4 regions of the Paenibacillus sp. sgz302191 genome follow, and region 3 is predicted to be linked to each of the others. Evidence: riboswitches for the same ligand, from Rfam matches in the RefSeq annotation. Region 3 holds a riboswitch; each other region holds the start of a gene.
What was found. A riboswitch is a leader RNA that binds a small molecule or an ion and turns the genes downstream of it on or off. The one in region 3 is predicted to bind cyclic di-AMP.
Positions count from the first base shown of each region.

Region 1: another riboswitch for cyclic di-AMP. It lies ahead of AC3G2T_RS08790 (TrkH family potassium uptake protein); the one in region 3 lies ahead of AC3G2T_RS26555 (hypothetical protein).
Region 2: another riboswitch for cyclic di-AMP. It lies ahead of AC3G2T_RS30325 (CAP domain-containing protein); the one in region 3 lies ahead of AC3G2T_RS26555 (hypothetical protein).
Region 4: another riboswitch for cyclic di-AMP. It lies ahead of AC3G2T_RS37335 (C40 family peptidase); the one in region 3 lies ahead of AC3G2T_RS26555 (hypothetical protein).

Region 1 covers NZ_JBYLHY010000005.1:52,282-56,338, forward strand. Annotated here, with positions in the region: gene AC3G2T_RS08780 (cation:proton antiporter) at 1-304, opposite strand, end outside; gene AC3G2T_RS08785 (potassium channel family protein) at 304-966, opposite strand; gene AC3G2T_RS08790 (TrkH family potassium uptake protein) at 979-2,328, opposite strand; cyclic di-AMP (ydaO/yuaA leader) riboswitch at 2,398-2,547, opposite strand; gene AC3G2T_RS08795 (CPBP family intramembrane glutamic endopeptidase) at 2,786-4,057, shown strand, end outside.
Region 2 covers NZ_JBYLHY010000029.1:12,386-16,442, reverse strand. Annotated here, with positions in the region: gene AC3G2T_RS30340 (MHYT domain-containing protein) at 1-325, opposite strand, end outside; gene AC3G2T_RS30335 (DUF4062 domain-containing protein) at 475-1,626, shown strand; gene AC3G2T_RS30330 (hypothetical protein) at 1,623-1,808, shown strand; cyclic di-AMP (ydaO/yuaA leader) riboswitch at 1,997-2,133, shown strand; gene AC3G2T_RS30325 (CAP domain-containing protein) at 2,141-3,025, shown strand; gene AC3G2T_RS30320 (DUF4188 domain-containing protein) at 3,112-3,621, opposite strand; gene AC3G2T_RS30315 (TetR/AcrR family transcriptional regulator) at 3,632-4,057, opposite strand, start outside.
Region 3 covers NZ_JBYLHY010000023.1:9,020-13,076, reverse strand. Annotated here, with positions in the region: gene AC3G2T_RS26560 (beta-galactosidase) at 1-1,425, opposite strand, end outside; cyclic di-AMP (ydaO/yuaA leader) riboswitch at 1,912-2,095, shown strand; gene AC3G2T_RS26555 (hypothetical protein) at 2,105-2,401, shown strand; gene AC3G2T_RS26550 (class I SAM-dependent methyltransferase) at 2,831-3,607, opposite strand.
Region 4 covers NZ_JBYLHY010000054.1:898-4,954, forward strand. Annotated here, with positions in the region: gene AC3G2T_RS37325 (HD-GYP domain-containing protein) at 1-134, shown strand, start outside; gene AC3G2T_RS37330 (hypothetical protein) at 284-718, opposite strand; gene AC3G2T_RS37335 (C40 family peptidase) at 842-1,315, opposite strand; cyclic di-AMP (ydaO/yuaA leader) riboswitch at 1,319-1,456, opposite strand; gene AC3G2T_RS37340 (hypothetical protein) at 1,657-2,475, opposite strand; gene AC3G2T_RS37345 (M1 family metallopeptidase) at 2,491-4,057, opposite strand, start outside.

The DNA of each region.
Region 1 (4,057 bases), on a different contig from region 3:
CGGGGACGCTGAGCAGGCTGACGGTGATCCACACTTTGCGAAGGCCGGAGAGGCGGATGTTGCGCCCGCCGTCGAACAAAATGAGTGCGGAACCGATCGCAAGAATGAACTGGTTCGTAAATGAAGTGCTGGATTCCCGTACCCAGCCCAGGCCTTGCCCGACAATGATGCCCCCTACGAGAAAAAGCGCGACATCCGGCAGCTTCAACAGGTGTGCAGCTTTGCCCAGCAGCATGCCCAGACTGAGAATAATAATGAGCAGCAAAATGACATGCTCGATCATGACGGCGGACGCATTTTCCATTATCCGATAACTTCGCTCTCAAATTCTTCGATTTGTTCGTTCGTCCCGATAATCACCATAACATCCTTTTCATTGACAACATCTGTGGCGAGCGGCGCGATGATCACACCGCTTTGCTTGTTGATAGCGACGACACTGCAGCCGTATTTGGCCCGGGGGTCCAGATCCTTGATCGTTTTGCCGCACAGGCGCTTGGGCACCGACAGCTCGACGATCGTGTAATCTTTGGACAGCTCGATGTAATCCAAAAGATTGGGTGATACGAGCTGGTGCGCCACGCGGATGCCCATATCCCGCTCCGGATAAATGACGCGGTCCACGCCGATTTTATTCAGCACTTTGCCGTGCAGCTCGGACAGCGCCTTGGCGACGACCATTTTGACGCCCAAATCTTTCAGCACAATAGCGGTTAAAATGCTGGCCTGAATATCGTCGCCGATCGCGACGACCGCACAGTCAAAGTTGCGCACGCCGAGCGACTTCAGCACTTCCTCGTCCGTGGCATCCGCCACGACCGCATGCGTCAGCTCGGAGCTCATCTCGTCGACCGCTTCTTCGTCCTTGTCGATGCCGAGCACCTCATAGCCCAGCTTGATCAGCTCCTTCGACAAGCTGGATCCGAATCGGCCCAGACCGATTACCGCGTATTGATTTTTTTTCATCTCCAGTATCCCCTAACCAATCGTAATTTTACCCTCAGGGTATCTATATAATTCTTTTTCCTGTTTCGGCTGCAGCGCGTAAGCGAGCGTTATAGGACCGAGCCGGCCGGCGAACATCGTCAGGCTGAGCATAATTTTGCCGAAAACGGTCAGCGACGGCGTAAGCCCCATAGTCAAGCCGACAGTACCGAAGGCGGACGTCACTTCGAACAATATTTTCAAAAACTGCACGGACTCCGTCGTCGATAACAGCATGGACACGAATATGACGAGAAAGAGCGCGATCATCGTGAGCGTAATCGCTTTGAGAATGCGGTCCTTCGCCAGACGGAAACGGAAAATGACGATATCTTCCTTGCCTCGGATCATCGTGATGATGGCGGCAATGAGAATGGTGAACGTCGTCGTTTTGATCCCGCCCCCCGTCGAGCCGGGAGAAGCCCCAATAAACATGAGAATCACCATGAAAAATTGCGACGCCTGACGCATGGCGCCGATGTCCACCGTATTCGCGCCGGCCGTCCGGGGCGTGACGGATTGGAAAAACGAAGCCAACATTTTTCCGCCGAAATTCAGCGGTCCTAACGTCTTGGTGTTCGTGTATTCGAATATAAATATCACTAGCGCGCCGAAAACGATCAGAAATCCCGTCATGGCAAGCACGACTTTGGAATGCAGGGAAAGTTTCTTCGTTTTGTGATATTCCATCAAATCGGACAAGACGATGAAGCCGAGACCTCCGAGCACGATCAGCGCCATCGCGACGACGTTCACCGTGAAATCGTTGACGTATCCGGTCAGCGAGACGAAAGGAGCATCGGCGGTGCCGAACAGGTCGAATCCGGCATTGTTGAACATCGAAACCGCATGCCAGATGCCGAAGTACAGCGCCTTCGAAAATTCCATGTCGAACGACCAACGGATCGTGAACAAAATCGCCGCTATCGCTTCGATGCTTAATGAATAAATAAGTACTTTGCGGATCAGCCGCACAATCCCTTCCATACTGCCCTGGTTGAACGCCTCCTGCAGCAGCAATCTTTCCTTCAGCGTAATTTTTTTGCGCAGCACGAAGGCGAACAGCGTGGCCATCGTCATGAAGCCGAGACCGCCGATCTGGATCAGGCTGACGATGACGACTTGTCCGAACACGGTAAATGCCGACCCGGTATCGACCACGACGAGGCCGGTTACGCAGGTCGCCGATGTGGCCGTAAACAGCGCATCGATAAAAGGCAGCGGCCGGCCGCTCGTCGAGGCAAAAGGAAGCGTCAGCAGCCCCGCTCCGATCAAAATAATGGCGGCGAATCCAAGGACCAGAATTTGCGGAGGCGTAAGCTGCCAAATGCTTATTTTTTTCATAAATCCCCCTGTTGTCATCAATTGAACACGCAAAAAAAGACACTGGAAATCCAATGCCTTATTCGGAAATGGTTCCTGACGTAAAGCCTACGAGGTTAGCTGACGGATTCGGGTGCGCGCAGTCACCCTATTTGTCCGGTTTTTTGACGCCGGAGACAAAATTCACCCCAAATTACATGGTTCCCCCGTTTTCAACAAGAAATTCGGCTTTTTATTCAATTGATATGAATTATATATCTGATTTATTGTTCCGCACAAAGTTGTTTTCAGCGGATTTGCGGGGGTTTTCGCAGCATTCCATCGTGTCTGGCAAGCAGGAGAGGGCGTTACGATTCGAAATCGCGAATTTGCCCCGGTTTACGTTTTATTTTGCATGAATTGGTTTTCCTTAACATCTGTGATACTTTTAATTTAGCGTATTTGCGAACCAACATTATCCAAGGAGATATTTTATCCCATGATGCGAATGAAATTGAACCGAACTTTGCTGATCCTCGCGTGCATCGGCGTGGCCTTGTATATGGGGGTCAATATGCTTGCGGGATATCAAACGGAAGAAGCGGCCCCGGCGGAAAGTCCGGCCGTTACGAAGCAGCAGGCGGCCGACGCGGCCGGGCAGTTTTTGCAAAGCCGCTACGGCATCGGCCAGCCGCGTACTTTCGTCGTATACCAGTCCGAAAAGTCGAGAAGCGGATACTTGCAGAAAGAACACCTTTTGCACGAGTATGAGCTGAAATACGGGGACCGCTTCCCGCTCGATTTCTATCAGGTCAGCGCCGTCGATCCCGGCAGCAAGCGCAAATTCGAAGTTGACGTCAACTACAAAAGCTTGCAAATCGTCGGCTGGCGCGAGACGCTCACCGGTACCGCCGCAGCGATCGGCAGGCAAAAAGCGGACCAGCTGGCCAAGGAGGAGATGAGCCGGCAGGGCTTTAATCCCGACGATTTCAGTCTCGCCCTGGAGCCGAAGAAAGAGGCCGGCGCGAACACGTACGTTTACGAAAAGAAAGCGGAAGCCATCGGCGGTTCCAAGCTGCGCTTGCGGATCGATTTTGACGATAACGCTTTGGTCGGCTATGCCGTGCAATTCAGCATCCCAGAGGACCATCAGACATGGCTTGACTCGCAGGATCAATCCGCCTCGTTCATGACCTGGATCAGCATGGGCTTTACGTTCCTGATGTCCGTTGCGGCCATCGTATATGCCATCAGGCACCGCAAGCAGATGGATTTTCGCAAGGGCCTGCTGCTCACTGTTATTTTTACGACGATTTACATCGCCAACAACATCAATATGTATCCGGCTTTCAAAACGATGTCCGGCGATATCGCAGACAACGGAACCGCCACATTGGCCGGCTCGCTGTTCATGAACGTCGTCACGCTGCTGCTCGGTCTATCGGTCTACATCTCGCTTGCTTCCGGCAGCCGGTGGTGGGAGTCGAACGGGTGGAAGCCTTGGCCGGCTTGGCGGGAATCGCGCTTCGGATCGGAAGTGTTTCACGGAATGGGCCGGGGCTATTTGCTCGCCCTGTTCATCCTTGGGGTCCAGCAAGTTCTGTTCTATGCGGGCGAGGTCCGCTTCGACGTATGGGCCGTGAACGATCCGGGGGATTCCGTATTGAATATGCTGGAGCCCAAATTGTTTCCGCTGATGGCGTGGGCCGCCGCAATATCGGAAGAAGCCGCTTACCGGCTGCTCGGCATCCTGCTGTTCAAAAAGCTGTTC
Region 2 (4,057 bases), on a different contig from region 3:
ATTGGCGCAATGTCAGCTGATTGCGGCCTACGACGTTCAGAGCGACGAAAGACGCGCTGACAGCCGCGAGCACGGACAGCAGCACGAGCATAAGATCGTATCCGATCGGTATAGGCAGCGAAAAGGCGAGCATTCCGACAAAATGCATCGACCATATACCCATCCCCATGGCAATGGCGCCGAATGAGAGCCACAGCCAACGGGCTCCGCCTGCGGCAGTGCTGATCCGTGCGGTTAAATCAAGAACCGTATAAGACGCAACGACAGCTACGATATATGAAAATATGACCAGTCCCGTATCGTACGTACCATGAACATGCTGCATGTACAATCCCTCTCTCTGTTTGTCGATTATTGTCGTAATGTTCTTCTTTCAATATATTACCATCCCTCTCTTCACTTGCTCAATGAAAATATGCGAAAAAAGCATCAAATAAGGTATAATAGTTGCAGATAAGGTAAGGGGTGAACGTTTTGCCTAAAGCGAAAATATTCATTAGCTCCGTAGGCCAAGACGAATTGCGGCCGATTCGAAACGCCGTTTTCGAGCAATTGACGGAAATCGGGCATGATCCTCTTATGTACGAACGAAATTTTGGCCCGTGGGACTCGCATCAGGATCCTATTAGCAAATGCCTCAAAAAAGTCGAAGAGTCGGAAGTTTTTCTTTTATTTATTAAAGATAAAGGGGGCACGTTCTACCCCAAATACGACCGGACGATTACCCATCTGGAGTACATACAGGCAACCCGTTTGAATAAGACCGTGCTTGTCTTTGTAGAAACCGGCGTCAAGCGCCTGTTTTTCAGCACTATGAAAGGCATTATCGAAGAAATTACGAACAGGCATGCCGAAGAAACCGGGGCTTATCCTAAAGCCGCGGACATTACAGCCGCATTAAAAAGCCATACTCAAGTACCTTCCCACATCGATCCGTACGTGTGGTTTTTCATCGATGATTTGGTCAAAAAAGGGATTTATACGGAAGAGCTCTCACTGGGCGTCTCTATCGACTGGAAAGACTATTTCAGCGACCTGATGCGCAGAGGCGTTCTGCTGCTTCCGCTTGAAGCTACGTTCGAAACGTATACGAAACAAATTCAACTGCATGAAGAGTTCGCTCAATTCATCGAGCGCAATATTCCGCTTTTTCAACATTTACCGAAAGATCGGATGGCGCTCTTTTTCGCCGATTTTATGAGCAAGCTCAAAGGCAGAATGGTAAAGCGCCATTATGGAAACTATATGTCCGAGGACATCGGCGCCTTTCATGATTGCTCGGCCGTTACGATATATACGCGCGACAACGGGCGGATGAATTTGCTGCTGGAAGTCGGGAATACGACTAGCGAACCTTTTTTTCTGCTGAATAATGAAAAATCGTACGTATCGATTACGGCGAAAAGGGACAATCCGGAGCAGCTTTTTTTCAATGAAGCCAAGCAAACGCTCTACTTAACGGTAAAATGCCAGGACCGGGTCATGACCTGCCACTTTCGGGCCGATTCCGGTTGGGATGCGCGGAAGTTTGTCACTTTTCGAGATGACGTATTATATGCTATAATGAACCAGAACCCTATGGTTTTTGAATTTGCCCGGAAAATGATCGGAGGGATGCAGCCATGACAACTGTATATGTATCCATTAACGGAAAAGTGTCGGTAGCCGTAGGCGAGCAGCCCAAAGACGCGCTGCTTTTTGTTTCTCCCAACAAGAGCTTTCAAGATTTGCTAAGAGAGCAAAAGGAAGAAAGCACGAAAGCTTTGGAATTGATAAAAAGCCGGTTCGCGGCAGCAAGACGCCGATAAGCGAACAGCGTACATACCAACCGAAACGACGCCAAGCGCGGCCAGATCAGGGAAACCTGACGGCCGGGCTTTTTTTGTTGCGGCTGCCTGTTTCTATCAATGGAAACATTTGAGGGGTGATCCCCCCTAGTTTTCTATGCTAGAATGAAACCCACAGAAGGACGCGGGAAACTGCTGTTCTTGCTGAGCAAACAAAACGGCCAAAGCATCGAAAGATGCACGGGGGAACCTCTTTATTTGGGGTGAAGCCATTGCAAAATGGCAGGGTGATTTCTCTTTGACCCGAATCCGTCAGCTAACCTCGTAGGCCAAAAAAGGAGAGGATGGTTTTAATGCGTTTCAAGAAAACAGCTATCACAGGTGCGCTGGTATTAGGCATGATCGTAAGTTCCGGAGCGGCATCCGCAGCTACTTACACTGTGAACGGCCAAGTCATCGGCAACCTGCAGGGGCTCCCGCAAGGGCTTCAGCAAAACATTCAGCAATTACTTCAGCAAGGACTCCAGCAAGGAAATTCTCAAGGAACTTCCCTGGACAGCTTGCTTCAGCAATATCCGCAATTGTTTGATCCGAGCAACTGGGCCGGCCTGTTTAAATCTCCCGGCAATTACAATATGCCATCGGGTTCTTACCATCATCACGTAAGACATCATGGCTCAGACTCGAATACCGGAACGCCTTCCACCGGCACAACTCCGACGGATACGCCTTCTACGGGTACTGACACAGGCAGTGGCACAGGTACGACGACACAACCTTCTACGGGCACTGATACGGGAACAACGACACAGCCTTCCACAGGCACTGATACAGGAACGACAACAGGCACGACTACGGACACTTCGAGCTCCGCGTATGCCGATCAAGTCGTCACCCTGGTCAATCAGGAACGGGCCAAAGCAGGCTTGAGCCCGCTTACAAGCGACTCCAGTTTGGCTGCTATGGCGCTTGATAAAGCGAAAGACATGTACAACAACCATTACTTCGATCACACTTCGCCAACTTACGGATCTCCGTTCGATATGATGACCAAATACGGAATCCAGTACACGTATGCCGGCGAAAATATTGCCATGGGGCAGCAAACTCCGCAAGAAGTTATGACTGCCTGGATGAACAGCGAAGGTCATCGCCAAAACATCTTAAGCCCTAACTACACGAAAATTGGCGTAGCCTTTTACAACAACGAATGGGTTCAAGAATTTATCGCCAATTAATATTGATTCATACGACAACCGTTTCCGAACCCTCCGGAAACGGTTGTTTTGCTGTTCGCTGCTATTGTCCCGCAGTTCGCTTCAGATTATACCGCGGGATTCGGCGGAGTCGGTACGGCGGGATCGTTGGTTCCGCCCGTTCTTCTGCGGGCGGTCTCCCTTTTTCCCGTAGCCGGCACATGTTCGCCTGCAGCCCCGAGCCCCATGCGCGGCATATTGCCGTACACGCATTCATACTGCCCCTCCTTCATGAGATACGTCTCATGAAAAATGCCGACCGTCCCGTCCGTGCCAACGCTCCGGTTGAATGCCTGCCACGCTTTCAAGTGCACGCCGCCGCGCGCGTATTTCTCCAGATCATCGAACGACTTCCAGTACTGGATCAGCGTCACTCCGCGCCAGCTTAACAAATATTCGGAGTGCAAAAATCCGAGCTCGGGATGGCTGTACAATTCTTTCAGCATTTTGGGCATCGCGCTCATAACAGGCCACCATTTATGGACGGCCCAGAGCTTGTTGACACGCATTCCGATAATAAATACGACGAATGAATCCCCCATTTGGGCCGTATACCGGCCCGGAACGACTTTTGCCATAGAAAACACCCTACTTTCCGATGAATTGTAAATGCATGTCGTAAAAAGCCATGTAATCCGAAGCTTTGAACATATGAGCGGTTAAATAAGCGCCGTAAAACAGCGTGACCAGCATCGCTACCAAGTTTTCGGTATCCCGCTCAGCGTCAATGCCGCCGTCTTGTTTGGCCTCCTCGACAAACTGCCGGAAGCGTTTGTCGAGATTCGGGTCGACGGAAGCGGCCAGCTCCTCCTTGCCGGGAAACAGCAGATGCAATTCCGCTTCGTTCAAATCGGGCATGCAAGGGTGCATTTTCTGCTCCGCAAGAAACCCGATCAGGCTGAGCATCAGCCCCGGCTGTTTCTTCGCGTCCTCGGCCACCTTGCCGAAAATATGGCGGATCGCGGCCATCCCCCGCTTCTGCTCTTCCCGAAGCTCCACAAGCCGCCGCGTCAG
Region 3 (4,057 bases):
CGCTTCGACGCTGCGCGGGTCGAGGTACGGATTTACGCCTTCCCACGCCTCCGGCGTGAATGCGAAGAAGTTGAACGTCACTTCGATATCGTGCCTTTTTGCGGTCAGAATGAAAGCGTCGATCGCCCGCAGCACTTCCTCGTAAGGATGGCCGTCGACGAACATCACCTGACGCCATGCGGACCAAATGCCTGTGCGGATCAGGTTGATGCCCGCCTTCGCCATTTGCGCGATGTCTCGGTCCCACACCGAAACGTTCGGCAGGAACAAAAACTTGCGCGCCACATCGCTGGTCATATAAGTCATGCCGACGACAGGCAGCGGACGCCCGTCCTTCACAAAATAGTCGCGGCCTGCCGACATCGGCTCTCCCTGGCGGAGAAGCTCCGCATCGTAGCCCCAGAAGCCTTGGCGGAACAAGCGGACCTCTCCCGTATTGGCGACGGCTTTGCACTCTGCCGTATAATAGCCCGCTTCCAGATCGACAGGCACTTGAAACCGCCGGTACGAAAGCTCGCGGGAAGCGTTCATTTGCACTTCGGCCGACCAGACCGGTTCGGTACCGTCCACTTTGCCGACCTTGATCGAGAACGTCCAGGAGGCATTGGCCGAAGCCGAAAGGGCTCCCGCCCGGTTCCCCAAAGTTTGCAGCTGCACGGTCAGCGCAGCCCGATCCCCCGGATCGTAGCAAGCATAGTTGGGCTTGAACCAAATTTCCGTAACGCCTCTTTGGACAAATGCGGCCAGATCGGCGATCAGCGAAGCACCGCCTTGCGACCAGAAGGCGCTATCCGTCAGCAGGTTCGCCAAAACCCAGCGCCCGCCGGCAAAAACGCCCTTCGTGTTTTCGATCAGAACGACTGGGGCGGCGACTTCGCGGCCTTCTGCCGAGATCCCTTTTAAAAGCGGAATCATATGCGCATCCATAGGTCCGCTGGAACCGATCTGGCCCGGATGATCGTCCGAACGCGTAACGTGCAAAGCAAGACCGACGGTCGGCTGCACCGCAATGAGCGATTCGCGGCCTGCCAGCAGCGGCAGCTCGTCGTGCGCCGCATACCGCGCAATTGGAGCAGGATCGACAGGCAGCGCTTCGTGAATATGCAGCTTCTGATGGTAAACCGTTTGCTCGGCTTCCTGCTGCCAGCCGTTTTCGCCGCGATAGACAGGCACCTTGAACGGCACGCTGCCTACATGGACGATCCCTTTGCCCCTGCCGGCTAAACTTTCAATCGCCGTCCACGCATCTTTCGGAAAATATTTGCCGTGCAGATGAACGAACCCTTCCGCCCCCTCCAAAGCTTGCGCCAGCTCAGCAGCGGCAACCAGGCGTCCCGCACCGGCAAGCTCCTCCAACTGCACGCGCTCCGGGCGGACTCCTTCATAAGGAAAGTCAGGATCGTAAAAAATAACCAATTGGCTCATAAGTTCATCCTCCATAGGTACGCCGCTCAAAGCGCGCCTCCGATGTTATTATTGTTAGCCTAACAAATAATCGTTATGTACATAATGTAATCACTTTTCGCAGGAAGGTCAATGATTTTTTGCCAAAACAACGTTCACTTCCGTTTTTTTGTTATTTTGTTATCATAACGGACAATCCACGTCTGTCTTTTTGCTGTAAATTCACCCGCAAACCTCGATCCGTTCCGTACCGGACTAGCTCAGCAGCTCCATGCACCATATGGTCGACCGACCGCCGTCATGCAGCGCAACACCGCGCGCCGGGAGCTGCGCGCAGCAGCATTAGCGTCCCATCGCGAGCGGCAGCGCCATAAGATATGAAAACAGATCAAGTAAACGTTGCTTTCATCCGCTAGCGGCAAAAATCGGGCAAAAAAACGCGTTTTTGCGGTTTTACTTTCTTCCGCCTCAGGCGTATCATTCAATTATCCGACTGCCGCAATGCGGCGGATCGGATCGTTTAATCCCGCAAGGGAACGGGGGAACCGACACATGCCAAAGGCGTGCTTGTATCCGTGAGAGGCAAGCGCCAGCCGGCGGCATACGGGGTGAATCCTGGCTAACCCCAGGTAGGGCAACTCTCACGGCCCGAATCCGGCAGCTAACCTCGTCAACGCAATGGAGAGAGGACGGATGCGCGATGTTTAGCAAACTTCATCAATTGGAACAAATGGTACCCGAGAAAAATAAAGATATTGCGCTGTACGCCAAACACGTCATTGAAGCGCTGGATCAATTCGAAGACCACCACCGCAAGCTCGTCGCCGCACAAGCCATTGCCGGCATCAAGCAAAACGGCGAAGTTGAATCGGCCTTTTACGAGACGATCCGGAACATGAAAGACCATCTGCTCGCAACACTGGAATGGACAATCGAAGATCTCCAGCACAAAGGCGACAAAAACTATAAAAAGCACTTTGTCGACGGTGTGGAGTAAGTTGAAAAGAGCGCAAAAACCTCCAGTCCCGCTTAACCGGCGAGGCTGGAGGTTTGTTTGCGGTATGGTGCGGCGCGGCATGGCGTGGCAGTTGACAAACCGCGGAAGTTCAGACCGCCCGCTAGAGCTGGCGGGTCATTGGCAACGAGCTGAAAGCCTGCAAAAGTACAGGCTTTTTCGCTTAAAACGACCCGTTCGGAGGAAAAACCTGCAATTGTGCAGGAATTCCCGCTCCTAACAGGGCCGAGCCCCGGTTTTAGCGAAAAAACCTGCAGATTTGCAGGAATTTTCCCCCTGCACGGGCAGCGTGGAGCAAAAAGATGTATTTTTGCCGGCTTTGCGATGCCAATTGGGTTGGGACGCTGTTTTGAATGGTGGTGTGTAGAACGTGCAGAACATATCGTTGGAACTTTGGCGCCCCTGTCACCCTTAGGACTCGCGAACGGCCAGTACGCGAACCCGTACATAGTCCGCGCTCCAGGCGCCGTTCGCGTAGAGCCGCGGACGCAGCCGCTCCTCGGCGCGGCGCAGAGCCGTTTCTTTGACGTCGTCCGCGAGGCCGTCAAAGAAGAAGTCGGCGAAGGTGTCGATCCAAAGCCGCATGCCTTGCTCCCCGCCCGAAAGCGCCGTCGGGCGGGCAAAATGCTCGGCGCAAGCAACGCGGAAGCCGTGCGCCTCCAGCAGCGTGGTATATTCCCCGATACTCGGGAAATACCACGGATTCCGCGCCTGGGCATCGATGCCCAGGCCTTGCAGTGCCTCCGCGATCGCCTCTGTGATCGCGGCGATATTGCCCTTGCCGCCAAATTCGGCGGCAAAGCGCCCGCCCGTCCGCAGCGCGAGCCGGACGGTTTCCACCGCCGCTTCCGGCGGCTTGATCCAATGCAGCGCAGCATTGGAGAAGACGCCGTCGAAGCGGCGCGGGCTGCGGTAGGCGGTCGCGTCCGCCACCGTGAATTCCAGGCCCGGGTATTTGGCCCGGGCCTGCGCGATCATCGACTCGGAGAAGTCGATGCCCGCGGGTTCTGCGCCGAGCCGCGCCAGCTCGGCGGCAAGGTCTCCCGTGCCGCATCCGAGGTCGAGGATGCGTTCTCCGCGCTGCGGCGCCAGCAGCGCCAGCGCGGTTTGGCCGTAGCCGGAGACAAAGCTCATGTTGGCATCATACTGCGCGGCATTCCAATTTTTCGCGGCTTGTTCTTCTGTCATGGAATCATCCCTGCTTTCTTGTGCATACTAGGCTGGCTAACGTTAGTTGGTTTTATTATACTCGCCACACTTATAATTACTAATATATAATAACTCTTATTTTCATAGATAAAACCTATAAGTGTTCGAGAAGTCTATCCGACGAACTCGGTAGAAGGTATGTGCAAGCGAGTTGGCGGTTTCTACCCAGCGCTAGCGGCATATATGCAGTTTTGTTCATTAAGTCCGCACAAAAGCAACTCCGCCCGACAGACTCCTGGTTGAACGCTACGAAAATAACGTTCATTCAGGACGACCAGTTAGTCTGTACTATGATCCGTAAGTTCCCGGCACTGACGAACTGGTCTAGGAGCTGGTCTAGCGTTATTAGCATTTCCCAGTTGAACGTTCGCAAAAAACGGTCATTCAGGGCGAGCGTTATTCGCCTTTATTTCTTCGCGGCTGCGTTGT
Region 4 (4,057 bases), on a different contig from region 3:
ACCGCAAAGGCTTATCGATCAACACGGCGGTACAAGAACTTTTGTCACACAGCGGGACGCAGTTTGACCCGGACTATGTAGCCCTCTTTTTAAGTTTGTCCGAATCGTTTCCGGACGTATATCCATTCAAATAAACCGGCCGAGACGGCGGCAACGACTCGATATTAACGTTAAACAGGCGTCTATGTCAATAAATAAGCCGACGGCGCGGCGCTTCCGAACAAAATCCCCCCGGACTTTCCCGAAAGGACAGTCGGAGGGATTCTTTTTTGCGCAAAGAGAGCTACTGTTTTTTAGCGATTTTGGTTAAAATGAGCTGTTTAAGCGAAGCGTCGCCTTCTATGGCTTGTTCTTTATATTCAAACTCTACCTGATCGTCTTTCTTGAACTTTTGCACGGCATCTGCCGTACCGTCTCCCAACTGGAAAGCGGCGGCTTTCTCGTTCACGATAAGCTCGATCGTACGCGGATCGGCCAGGCCTACATAGCGTCCCGTTCCTTTTTTCACGGCTGCTGCATCCGCCTGCGTCGTTGCGGACGGGACAGGAGTAACTGTCGGGCTGACTGCCGGACTGGCCGCTGCTGACGGTTCCGGCGTCTTCGCGCTGTTATTCCCGGAGGGGGCATCGCTGCCACAGGCTGCCAAAGCCAGCGTCAGCGCGCTGCTGACCAGCAAGCAGGCCAACTGCCGCTGCCGGCTTTTTTTCGTCTTGTTCATTTCATCACCTCATCTATTGGACGCGGCAGATAAGGTTATGGTTTAGAATAGAAAAAAGCCCTGCAAGCCGCTCAAGAAACGAGCCGTGCTTTGCCGGGGCTTTTTTCGCGTAAATTAATCGAATTACTTGGATTCAGCAGTCAGTTGGTTGTAAATATCGTCCCACAAAACGCGGCGGGCCGATACGTACCGTTTGGAGTAATAAGACTCACTTAGTTTGTTCTTCATAACACCTTTATCGGTAGCCGAGTGAATGAATTCACCGTCTCCCAAATAGATGCCTACGTGAGAAATACCTTTGCCGTCTGTGTTGAAAAAGACCAAATCGCCTTTGCGCAAGTCCTTTTTATCAACCCAGATGCCTTCTTCGTCTTGAGCTTTGGAACTATGGGGAAGGTCGATACCGAATTGCGCGAACACGTAAGCGGTAAATCCGGAGCAATCAAAGCCTTTCGTTGTCGTACCCGCATACTTGTACGGAGTTCCGAGCAATCCGTCAACCGTTTCATCCAAAGTGGATTGTGCTGCGAAAACACTTCCTGCACCAATACTCAAACACAAAACAAGACTGACAACGAGAGCAACAACCTTTTTCAACTGCTTGTCTCCTTCCGGTGCCTACGAGGTTAGCTGGAGGGTTCGGTTGAAGGTTCCCTATGATCCCTGTGTTGCGAGATCAATTCACCCGGAATGGTTCCCCCGTTTCCCAAAAAATCGGGAATTCGGCATGAAATGTTGGTTTATTTTTCCTAGTGCTTAGGATTCGGCATAAATATCTAAAATCCTCCTTCCAAGTGCACTATTCTATAAAAATATGTGAAATAGTTCGGAAAATAGACAAAAAAAAGCCCCTTTTTCAGGGGCTTGAGCATATTTTCCGATATTTGGGCGTTTTTCGCTGAATATTGCTCATAGATTTAGAGAGCGGCGGGCGTTCGCTACGAATTTGCTTTGGCGGACCACAACTGATATTGAGAGGCTAGTACCCACATTTGCAAAAATATGTTGAAAAGCGGGAACAGCTGATAAATGAGAAGGGCAATCAGACCTGCCCAGATGTAGGAAGCGATGACGCTGACACCCGTCAATAGTCCCGACCCGATCAAAAGCAGCAGAGCGATGCCGACGATAGGAAGCAGGTGCCGGACAAAGGCGAGCAGGGTGGAGAGAATTCCGCTTCCGGCAGCGAGCGCGAACTGCAGATGCATGAAGAGGAGATGCATGAGAAATCCGTATGCAAGCATTCCGGCCAGCCATGGCAGCATGTCAACGGCGGCGTTCTCGTAAGATCCGCTTTGCGCAAAGATCGACTCGGCCTCCGGGATCAGCCAGGCGAGGGGAAGCAGTGTCAGCGCGATCCGTACTGCGTAGCAGAGGAAAAAGGAGAGCCACATCTCCGATATGCCTTTAAAGAAGCGGTATCCCGCATTTTGGTCGGTGTGGATCAGCGAATAGTAGATGCCGGCGTTCAGCAGCGGCGTAAGCAGCATGCGGCTAGCGAGAAGCACCGCCAGCCACCATAAATAGGAATGGCTCAGGTCCGTTTTGAGCAGTTGAAACTGGCTTTCGGCCAGGAACAAATGCAGCGTCTGCTTGGGCTGGCCGTTTCCCGGAAAGCGATGCATGAGCGGCACGAGCACCGATTGCACCATTTTATAGAGGAGGGCTCCCCAACCCATTTGATACAGGAACAGCATGATGACCGCAAAAGGCTGCCGCAGCGCCGCCCGATAGCCGGACTTCATATAAAGAGTCATGCAGCGTTCTCCTTTCTACCAGGCTACCCAGCCGGAGATCGTTTGTAAAAGCTGAATGATGCCGAGGTTCAAACGTATTTTCCATTTGGGGTCTATCCGGGCCGACATGAAATTGTTGATATGCTTATTTTCCAGCACGAGCGAATAGCCCGGATCGATGCGAACCCACTCGACGGGAGCCGCATTCGTCAACTTGTACTCGATGCTGCTCTCCGCGCCGTTCCAGACCTTATCCAGTACGGTGCCATCGGTAAAATGGAATTGAATCGGCACCTCCGGGGAATTGCCACCCCGTTTGGAGATCAGCACGGTGCTCTCATATCCGGGTTTGCCGTCTGCCAGTGCCGCAGGCTTCACTTGAATCCGATCAACCGCAAAGTCCATCATCATGCTGCCGTACACATACTGGTTGAAAAAATCGTCCCATTTCGCTTTGGTGACTTCCTCCACAACATGTTGAAAATCTTTGGTCGAAGGATGCTTGAACTCCCAGCGGTGGAAGTAGGTCGTCATGATGCGGTCCATCGTCTTGGCGCCGACCTGCTTTTCGATGGCTTTCAGCACCAGCTTGCCGTGTATGTACACATTATCCGCATATTCGCCATGCCCTTTGTAATCCCAGGCATTCAGTTTAAGCGCGTTGGGCGAGGTCACATAGCTGGCCTCTACAGGCAGATTCGGCGAAACGCCGTATTCCGCCTCCATGACTTTGTCCTCCGCGTAGGAGGTGAAGCCTTCGTCCAGCCAAGCTTCTTCGAACTCGTTGGAAGCGACGAGGCCGTAAAAAAATTGATGGCCGATTTCATGAACGACCACCCGTTCCAGCTCCAAATCGGGCTTCTTGTCGCTGGCTCCCCATGCGGTGACCAAGGTCGGATACTCCATCCCGCCTGCGCCGTTGCCGCCTTCCGGAGGGACGACGATGGAGAGCGTGGAGTAAGGGTACGTACCGTACCACTGGCTGAAGCGGGAAAGCGCCTTTTTGGCCGCGTACATGTAGCGGTCTTTTAAATTTTGATGCTTCGGGTCGAGGTAGAGCTTGATTTTGACACCGGGTACCTGCGCCGTGGCGAACGGCTCTTCCACGTATACGAAGTTCGGCGAAGCCGACCAGGCGAAATCGTGCACGTCCTCGGCGTAAAACTGGTAGGTTTTCGTGTTGCTGTCCGACACCGGGGGTTTTACAGGGAACCCCGTCGCGGCGACAATATAGTTGGACGGCACTTTGATAACAACGTCATAGATGCCGAAATCGGAGTAAAACTCCGAGTTGCCATGGTACTGATGGAGGTTCCAGCCATCGGCCGTGCGGCCTCTTGTTCCCGCCGGCTCATACGCGGCGATTTTGGGGAACCACTGTCCGGCCATGACGAAATCGCCGACATAACCCATTCGCGCGAAGGCTGCGGGCAGCTTGACGAGAAACTCCGTTTTGAACGTGACCCGCTCGCCGGGGCCCACCGCTTTGGGCAGAGGCAGCTTAAGCAGGGTATGGTCGTCCTTATTGCCGTCATCGGGCTGAACAAACTCCATGCGCATGCTTAAGTCATTGCCGTCCAAAGTTTTGACCGATAAAAGCTCC